Regions from separate parts of the Rhodococcus sp. NPDC060086 genome, predicted to be linked through region 4. Evidence: riboswitches for the same ligand, from Rfam matches in the RefSeq annotation. Region 4 holds a riboswitch; each other region holds the start of a gene.
The links. A riboswitch is a leader RNA that binds a small molecule or an ion and turns the genes downstream of it on or off. The one in region 4 is predicted to bind S-adenosylmethionine.

Region 1: another riboswitch for S-adenosylmethionine. It lies ahead of ACFWB0_RS12885 (homoserine O-acetyltransferase); the one in region 4 lies ahead of ACFWB0_RS25390 (hypothetical protein).
Region 2: another riboswitch for S-adenosylmethionine. It lies ahead of ACFWB0_RS05530 (ABC transporter substrate-binding protein); the one in region 4 lies ahead of ACFWB0_RS25390 (hypothetical protein).
Region 3: another riboswitch for S-adenosylmethionine. It lies ahead of ACFWB0_RS19770 (aminotransferase class V-fold PLP-dependent enzyme); the one in region 4 lies ahead of ACFWB0_RS25390 (hypothetical protein).

Annotation. Positions count from the first base shown of each region.
Region 1 is NZ_JBHWWZ010000018.1:59,929-62,124, forward strand. Features, by position in the region: gene ACFWB0_RS12880 (exodeoxyribonuclease III) at 1-442, opposite strand, end outside; SAM riboswitch class IV at 669-783, shown strand; gene ACFWB0_RS12885 (homoserine O-acetyltransferase) at 821-1,948, shown strand; gene ACFWB0_RS12890 (DUF3017 domain-containing protein) at 1,961-2,196, opposite strand, start outside.
Region 2 is NZ_JBHWWZ010000005.1:138,692-140,887, forward strand. Features, by position in the region: gene ACFWB0_RS05525 (NADH:flavin oxidoreductase/NADH oxidase) at 1-265, opposite strand, end outside; SAM riboswitch class I at 403-497, shown strand; gene ACFWB0_RS05530 (ABC transporter substrate-binding protein) at 775-2,196, shown strand, end outside.
Region 3 is NZ_JBHWWZ010000042.1:21,924-24,119, reverse strand. Features, by position in the region: gene ACFWB0_RS19775 (Pls/PosA family non-ribosomal peptide synthetase) at 1-983, opposite strand, end outside; SAM riboswitch class IV at 1,227-1,343, shown strand; gene ACFWB0_RS19770 (aminotransferase class V-fold PLP-dependent enzyme) at 1,414-2,196, shown strand, end outside.
Region 4 is NZ_JBHWWZ010000090.1:2,840-5,035, reverse strand. Features, by position in the region: gene ACFWB0_RS25395 (alpha/beta fold hydrolase) at 1-886, shown strand, start outside; gene ACFWB0_RS25390 (hypothetical protein) at 898-1,344, opposite strand; SAM riboswitch class IV at 1,372-1,484, opposite strand; gene ACFWB0_RS25385 (formate/nitrite transporter family protein) at 1,630-2,196, shown strand, end outside.

The sequences.
Region 1 (2,196 bases), on a different contig from region 4:
CGGCCGCGACGACGTCCGACGCGCGCTCCCCCAGGTATGCGGCGAAGCCCTTCATGAAGCGTTCCTTCTCGTCCTGCTTCGGGGTGTCCGCCTCCCCGGTGGGCAGGTACAGGCTGCCGACCGTCACGTCCCGGTAGTCGGCCTCGATGTAGCGACCTGCGTCGCCGAAGTCGTCGACGCCGAAACCGATGCGCACGGCGTCCGCGGGAGTTCGCGACAGGATCGCGACACCCGCACGCCCCTTGGCGGAGGCCTCCGCTCCGACGACGCACCATCCCGCGTCCAGTGCCGGCGCGATCGCAGTGTGGAACTGCTTCTCGCTCGCGCGCACTTCCTGAAGGCAGACGATGTCCGCGGACGAGGTGTCGAGCCAGGCGAGCAGGCCTTTGCCTGCTGCTGCGCGCACGCCGTTGACGTTGACCGTGGTGATGGTGAGAGACACGCCGGACACCGTATCCGAGATTGCGAGTGGAGCGTCACACTCCTTGTGAAACACATTCGATCATGCATGTTCACATCTCTTCACGGAATGTCGAGCAGTTCGTAACCCCGGTCGCGACCCCGTGGAGCACTACTGACCGGAAATTTTCCCGCTGCCCGACACCCTTCGGGGGGAGGTCGAGAGCCGCCTATCGAGTCGTACGACCCAGCCGTTAGACTTCCGACGAGGTCATGAGTGCCAGCGCGAAGCCCCGGCTTGCTGGTCGGCAACCCTCCGGCCAGGGTGGGGTGCTCCGGGTGAGGACACGGTCGTCGGCGCACCGCAGACGACAAGCCGGCTCATGGGAGGTTCGAAAATGCTGACGAAGGCGGTCGCATCTTGACAGCAGGCACCAACCGTCGGCGGATCGAACTCCCCGCGGAAGACGGACAGCTCGGCACCGTCGACATCGGCAACATCACCCTCGAGAGCGGCGAGACCCTTCCCGGCGTCACCGTTGCACTCCAGCGATGGGGCGCGCTGTCCCCCACCCGCGACAACGTCGTGCTCGTCGAGCACGCCCTGACCGGCGACTCGCACATCACCGGACCCGCCGGACCGGATCATCCGTCACCCGGTTGGTGGTCCGGCATGGTCGGACCCGGCGCCCCGATCGACACCGACCGCTGGTGCGTAGTGGCCACGAACGTCCTCGGCGGATGCCAGGGCACCACCGGACCGGGAAGCACCGCGCCCGACGGAAAGCCGTGGGGTGCACGATTCCCCCGGATCACCATCCGCGATCAGATCACCGCGGAAGCTGCACTTCTCGACGCCCTCGGCATCGACACGTTGGCTGCCGTGACCGGTGGCTCGATGGGTGGTATGCGCTCGCTCGAGTGGATCGTCACCCATCCGAACCGAGTGCGGTCTGCGCTGGTCCTCGCAGTAGGTGCCCGCGCGACCGCCGACCAGATCGGTGTCCAGAGCACCCAGATCGCTGCCATCACGGCGGATCCGGACTGGCAGGGCGGCAACTACTACGCGAGCGGCCGCCGACCGGAAGCCGGTTTGGGCATCGCTCGCCGCATGGCCCACCTGTCGTATCGCAGCGAGGAAGAGCTCGACTCACGGTTCGCGAATCTGCCTCAGGGCGACGAGAATCCGTGGCGCGACGGACGCTACGCAGTGCAGAGCTATCTCGACCACCAGGCGACGAAACTCGTCTCCCGGTTCGACCCCGGGACCTACGTGGTGCTCAGCGACGCCATGAACCGGCACGACGTGGGCCGCGGTCGCGGCGGTATCGAGGCTGCACTGGGCCGCACACATGTGCCGACCATCGTCGCGGGCGTCGATTCCGACCGGCTCTACCCGATCCGGTTGCAGCAGGAGATCGCCGACGGGCTTCCCCACTGCGATGGGTTGCGCGTTCTCGAGTCACGCGACGGACACGACGGCTTCCTCACCGAGGCCGATGCAGTCGCGAAGCTGCTCGTCGAGCTGATGGAGCTGGCGGGCTCCTGAGTCCCGTGTGTCCTAACCCGTACCCAGCGGGTCGATCGAGACTGCCAGAGTGACGATCGCTCCGCCCATGGCGAGCATCGCAGCCACGTCGAAGCGTTTGCCGCGTACCGCGAGCACTCCCACCTGATCCGAGTCGAGAGCCCACCTGAGGATCCCCGCCAGGATCATCGCACCGCCGAACACGAAGGCTCCTCGGCGCCAGCGATCGGCGAGTACGAGGACCACCGCTGCAGCGATCACCAGGGTGA
Region 2 (2,196 bases), on a different contig from region 4:
TCCACAGCCCGGTGTCCTGCGGACTGATCCGCCCGCCCGGTGTGACGGCGGTGGCCTCGGCGACCACCGCACCGAACCCTCCGGCCGCGCGGGCACCGAGGTGGGTGAGGTGCCAGTCGCCGGGCACCCCGTCGACCGCGGAGTACTGGCACATCGGGGACAGCCAGATGCGGTTACCGAAGGTCACCTCGCGCAGTGCCAGGGGCTCGAACAGGATTTGGGCCGATGTGGCGGTGTCGAGTGTGGATTCGGTTCGAACGGTCATGAATCGGCCTCGCGGGGGGTCGGGTGCGCAGTCGCGGATTCGGTGACGATAGTGGCTACTGCTGCAGCCTCATAAGACTTTCGATCACCGTGAGGGGAACGGTTCATCCGGGGATCGGGAATGTCTAGCATCGACAACGACCATCCAGAGCGACCGAGAGACCTGGCTCGACGACGTCGCAGCAACCCCCTGCATCCGCAGGTGAGGGTGCTACCGCCGGGAACGATGGAGGACTGTTCATGACGCACGAAGATGTCGTGGTGACGTGGTCGTGCCTGCACGTCGACCTGTGCCGGCACAGTGCCGACATCTGTTGACGGTCGACCCGTCCAACCCTCATCCGTCGGCATCGCTCCGGTTCGATGCTGCCGCTGTCATGTAGAGATCGCTGTCATGTAGAGACCGCTGTCATGTAGAGACCGCTGTCATGTAGAGACCACGGAGTTCAGGTGTCCTTCTCGTTCATTCATGCATCCCGTCGTGTGATTCCGGTAGTGGGTGTCGCTGCGATGCTGGTCGTCGGGTTGTCCGCGTGCGGATCAGAGTCGGCCGTCACGCAGGGTGGTGGTACCCCGCAGGCAGGGGGCACGCTCAGGTACGGCCTGTCGCAGGCTCCCACGTGCGCCGATCCCGCGCAGGCCGGCAGCAACCAGACCATCTACGCCGCTCGTCAGGTCGTCGACTCACTCACAGATCAAGACCCCGAGACCGGGCAGATCACGCCGTGGCTCGCCGAGAGTTGGGACGTCAACGAGGACTCCACACAATTCACCTTCCACTTGAAGAAGGGGGTGACCTTCAGCGACGGAACCTCTTTCACCGCTGAATCGGTGCGGGGCAACTTCGATTCCATCGTGAATACTCTCGGCGGGGTCAAGGCTCCGCAGGCCACCGGGTACCTCGCCGGTTACACCGGCACCACCGTGATCGACGAGCACACGGCCAGGGTCGATTTCTCGGCGCCCAACGCGCCGTTCCTCCAGGCCACCTCGACTCATCAACTCGGGTTCCTCTCTGCCGAGGACGTCGCGAAGAGCGCTGAGGAACGGTGTGCAGGCGAGTTGTCCGGCACGGGACCGTTCACGTATGAGGACTACCAGCAGGACCGGTCGGCAACGCTCGTCAAGCGCGCCGGATATGCCTGGGGATCGGAGGTCTTCGCGCACGACGGTGAGGCCTACCTCGACCGGATCGAATTCACCATCGTTCCCGAGTCCGGTGTTCGCACAGGTTCTCTTGCGTCCGGTCAGCTCGACGCGGTCTCCGATGCTCTTCCTCAGGATGCCCCGCAGATCGAAGGTGTCGGTGGCCGCATTCTCACCACGCCGAATCCCGGTCTCCCGTTCGGTTTCCAGCCCAATGTGAGCAGCGGCGTGCTCTCCGATCCCGCCGTCCGTAGCGCACTGATCCCTGCGATCAACCGCACCGAACTCGTCGACACGGTTCTCGGCCCCGACTTCGAGCCCGCGACAAGCGCCCTCGCCTCGGTGACACCCGGGTACCTCGCGGTGGACGCGGTCACCTACGACCCCGATGCGGCGGCGAGGATCCTCGACGACGCCGGATGGATTCCGGGCGAAGACGGTATCCGCGTCAAGGACGGGGAGAGGTTGAGTTTCTCGGTGCTGTTCAGCTCGGTGTTCGCCGGGAACCAGGCGATTCTCGAACTCGTCCAGCAGCAACTGCGGGAGGTGGGTGTAGACCTGCAACTCGATCTGGTGTCGACGCCAGAGACCACCGCCCGACAGAACACCGGAGACTACGACACGACGTACTACAACAGCACACGCGCCGATGGCGACATCCTGCGCACAGCGTTCGGTACCGAGGGCCGGAACCTCAACCAGCGTGGTCCGATCCCGGAACTCGACGACGTCCTCGCAGTACAGCTCACCGCGACCGATCCGGCGACCCGTAACGGCTACATCGAG
Region 3 (2,196 bases), on a different contig from region 4:
AGTGGCAGGCCGATGCGGATGGGTCCGGTTCCGTCCATGATCGCGGCGCATGCGACCACAGTGGCCTCGGTGGGGCCGTAGGTGTTCCACACTTCGCGACCCGGAACGGCGAGGCGCTCGGCGAGGTCGGGTGGGCAGGCCTCCCCTCCGAAGATGAGCAGACGTACCGCTTCGAGTGCTTCCCCCGGCCACATCGCGGCGAGGGTCGGGACCGTGGAGACGACGTTGATGTTGCGGGAGACCAACCACGGGCCGAGGTCCATGCCCGAGCGAACCAGTGACCGCGGCGCCGGAACGAGACATGAGCCGTGCCGCCAGGCCAGCCACATCTCCTCGCACGACGCGTCGAAGGCGACGGACAGGCCTGCGAGTACCCGGTCGCGGGGGCCGAGCGGTTCGTCCCGGCAGAACAGGTTGGCTTCGGCGTCGACGAAGGCTGCGGCGTTGCGGTGTGTGACGGCAACACCCTTGGGGGTGCCGGTGGAACCGGAGGTGAAGATGATCCATGCGTCGTCGTCGAGTGTCGGTTCGCGCACGTCCGGTTCGTCGGCCGGTGGTGCGGTGCCGGGACCGATGCCCGCATCGGTGACGATCGCGGTGACCTTTGCCTCGGAGAAGACGAGTTCGGCGCGTTCGTCGGGATCGTCGGCGTCCACGGGGACGTAGGCGGCGCCCGCCGCGAGGACGGACAGGATGGTGACGTAGAGGTCCTTGGACCCCGACGACATGCGCACCCCGACACGATCGCCGGCGCCTACGCCGGCCTCCGCGAGGCCGCGGGCTCCCACGAATACCAGGTCGAGGAGTTCGGAGTAGTCGAGCAGCGTGGTGCCGTCGTCGATCGCGGGAGCGTGCGGATGCGACTCGGCGGTGGCGCGCAGCACGTCGACGAGTGTGCGTGGCGCGGGTGCGTGTGATCCGCGCAGGAAGATCTCGGGGACGAGCGACGTGTCGTCGGGTGTGGGCGGGTGTTGAGCAGACAATCCGCTGTCCTTCTACTCGGTGGGGCGATCCGGTTTATCTCAGGTGAAGGTGGACGGCAGATGAACTTTCGGTGGGGCAGTGGGCGAGGTGGGCGTGTGCGGTGTCGCGCTTCAGAGCAAAGCACGGCGGTGGTTTCTTTGCAGGTCAGAAGGAGAAACTCGGCTCTGCTCAGGAGCGGCTCCTCGGCCGCGCTCGGACGCTCGACTTGACACGAAGTGTGCCCGGTGTCATTGTCTTCGGCAGGTCATGAGTACCAGCATCAAGCCCCGGCTCGCTGGTCGGCAACCCTCCACCGCGGTGGGGTGCTCCGGGTGACGACCTGGCTGACGTTCCGAACCTGGGCGCAGCAAGCGCGGACTCCGCCGGCGAGCGAATCACCTTCGTCGTGGCGATCACCGACGGGTCCCTGATACACGAGGGAAATTCGTCATGACTGTTGCCACCACCACCTGTATCGCTCCGTTTGCTCGCGTGTCGGGTTGTGACGTGCAGGTTCCTCTCGTGCAGGGCGGCACCTGCACGTACGCGAACTTCGATTATGCGGCGAGTGCTCCTGCTCTGGCGAGCGTGACGGACCGGATCTCCGAACTGTTGCCGTTCTACGCCAGCGTGCACCGCGGCGCGGGCTATGCGTCGCGCATCAGCACCGCGAGCTACGAGGATTCGCGTGCGTCGGTCTCCCGTTTCGTCGGAGCCGACGAGGATCAGGTGGTGGTGTTCACCCGCAACACCACGGATTCGATCAACCTGCTCGCCGGTGCGGTACCCGGCGACGTAGTGGTACTCGACATCGAGCATCATGCGAACCTGTTGCCGTGGAAGAGCACTCGTGTTGTCGAAGCTGCGGATTCGATCTCCGAGACCGTGTGGCGGATCGCCGTGGAGCTCGAGCGTGCGCCGGCGGCCCTGCTCGCGGTGACCGGAGCATCCAATGTCACCGGTGAGGTTCTGCCGATCGCGGAACTCGCCGATCTCGCTCACGCGTGTGGTGCGCGGATCTTCGTCGACGGTGCCCAGCTGGCCCCGCATCGCCGCATCGATCTCGCTGAGTCCGGCGTCGACTACCTCGCGTTCTCGGGGCACAAGCTGTACGCGCCGTTCGGTGCCGGCGTGCTCGTCGGGCGGCGCGACTGGCTCGATGCGGCGGAGCCGTACCTTGCCGGCGGCGGTGCGGTGCGCGAGGTTTCCCTCGACCACACCGAGTGGGCGTGT
Region 4 (2,196 bases):
TCCGGGCATCGGCCACTTCCGCGACGCGGAGGGCCGGCGCACCTATGTCGAGGCCTATGAGCGGGCGATGTCCACCCTCCCTCCGCCCACGACAACTCTCGACGTCACGACCCGTTTCGGGACGGTCCGCGTCTACGAGTGGAGCTCACCGGAAACCGCGGACACCGCTCCGGTCGTCTTGGTCCCCGGACGCGCGTCGGGTGTCCCGATGTGGGCCGAAAACCTCGCCGACTTCTTGCCACACCGGCGCGTCCTCGCATTCGACGCACTCGGCGACGCCGGCCTGTCGACACAAAGCGTTCCGCTGACCTCGTTCGACGACCAGGCGATATGGATGGCCGACGTACTCGACGAACTCGCCGCCGACGGCGCACACATCGTCGGCCATTCGTTCGGCGGCGCGATCGCAACGACGTACGCACGACAGTTCCCCGAGCGCGTCCGATCGCTGACGCTCCTCGAACCCGTATTCACCTTCGCGTATCCGCCCGCGCGCATGATGGCGTGGACGATGGTGTCGAGCCTTCCGTTTCTTCCCGAGAGTTGGCACACCACCGCACTCGGCAAGGTCGGCGGTGCCGAATTCGACCCGAACGACGACATGGCGAAGATGATCGCCGCAGGTTCGGAACACTATTCGGCGGCGCTGCCGACCCCCTCACCCATGAACGACAGCGAGAGGGATTCCTTGACCGTTCCCACCTACGTCGCTATCGCAGAACATGATTCGATCGCCGGCGGCACGAACGCCGCCGATCGGGCTCGGCAACTCCCGAACGCGACGGTCGCCGTCTTCCCCGATACCACCCATTCACTTCCCATGCAGGCGAAAGATCTTCTCGCAGTCAAACTTCCCGAGTTCTGGATCGACGCCGAGAAAGTGTGATCCGAACACGCTCACAAGCCCGGCACATACGTCAGCACGGGGACGTGACCCGGCACGCAGTCCTTCCAATGATCAGGAGCCGCGAGGGTGAAGGTCGCGGGCACGTGCGGGTCGGAGCCCGGCAGTATCAGGACCCGCCACTGCGGCACCCAGGTCGCGATCTCCCCAGCCGCGTCGACCGCACGGATGATCGCAGTAGTGTCGTGGTGGCGGAACACGAGTCGTACTCCATCCCAGGATAATTCGACGTGTGTCTCGCCCAGCACGCGCACCAGTGCACCGACGCTGAGATCGGAATCATGGAAGGCCTTGCGGGCGCGGATGTGATGGACATGGTGCCCGTCACCGAATGAGGCGCACCCGTGCACATCTGCGCGATCGGCATTCCGGATGTGATCAGCGTGGTCGAAGTGATCAGCGTGGTCGAAGTGATCAGCGTGGTCGAAGTGATCTGTCATGATGTTCCTCCGGGTCGGCCCCGGGGCGGGGCGCTCGTGCCCGGGCCGGTCGGCCGCGAGCCGCTTCGTCATCCGAGCCACCCGCGAGCGTGGGGTTGGCGTGCCGTCAAGTCGGAGCTTGGCGACGGCATCTCGTGAAGCACCGCCACTCTACATGACGCAGCGGCCTCACAACCCTGGCGTCCGTCCGCGGAGAAGTACGCAACGCTTCCTTACTGCTCCGCAACCCCCCGGACACGGGCACTGCCGACACTGGTCGCGCACTGTTCGCACCAGGAGGTTTCCGTGTCCTACGTTCCACCCGCCGAACTGGCCCGCGCAATGGTCGACGCCGGTCAGAGCAAGGTCCTCATGTCCACCCGCGACACCCTCATCAGGGCGTACATGGCTGGAGCCATCCTCGCCCTCGGGGCGGCGTTCGCGATCACCGTCACCGTGCAGACCGGCAACGCACTCCTCGGAGCCGTGCTCTTTCCGGTGGGATTCTGCCTGCTCTATCTGCTGGGTTTCGATCTTCTCACCGGCGTGTTCACGATGGTTCCCATCGCTTACCTCGACAAACGTCCGGGGGTGACGCTCAGGTCGATGCTCCGGAACTGGGGTCTGGTGTTCGTGGGAAACTTCCTGGGCGCTTTCACAGTGGCGCTGCTGATCACCTTCGTCCTCACCTACGGCTACTCGATCCCGCCGGACGCGGTCGGTGAACGTCTCGGCGAAATCGGTGAGGCCCGCACACTCGGCTACGCCGAACACGGCGCCGCAGGCATGATGACGCTGTTCCTACGGGGCGTGCTGTGCAACTGGATGGTCTCGACCGGCGTCGTCGCGGCGATGATGTCGAAGAGCGTGTCC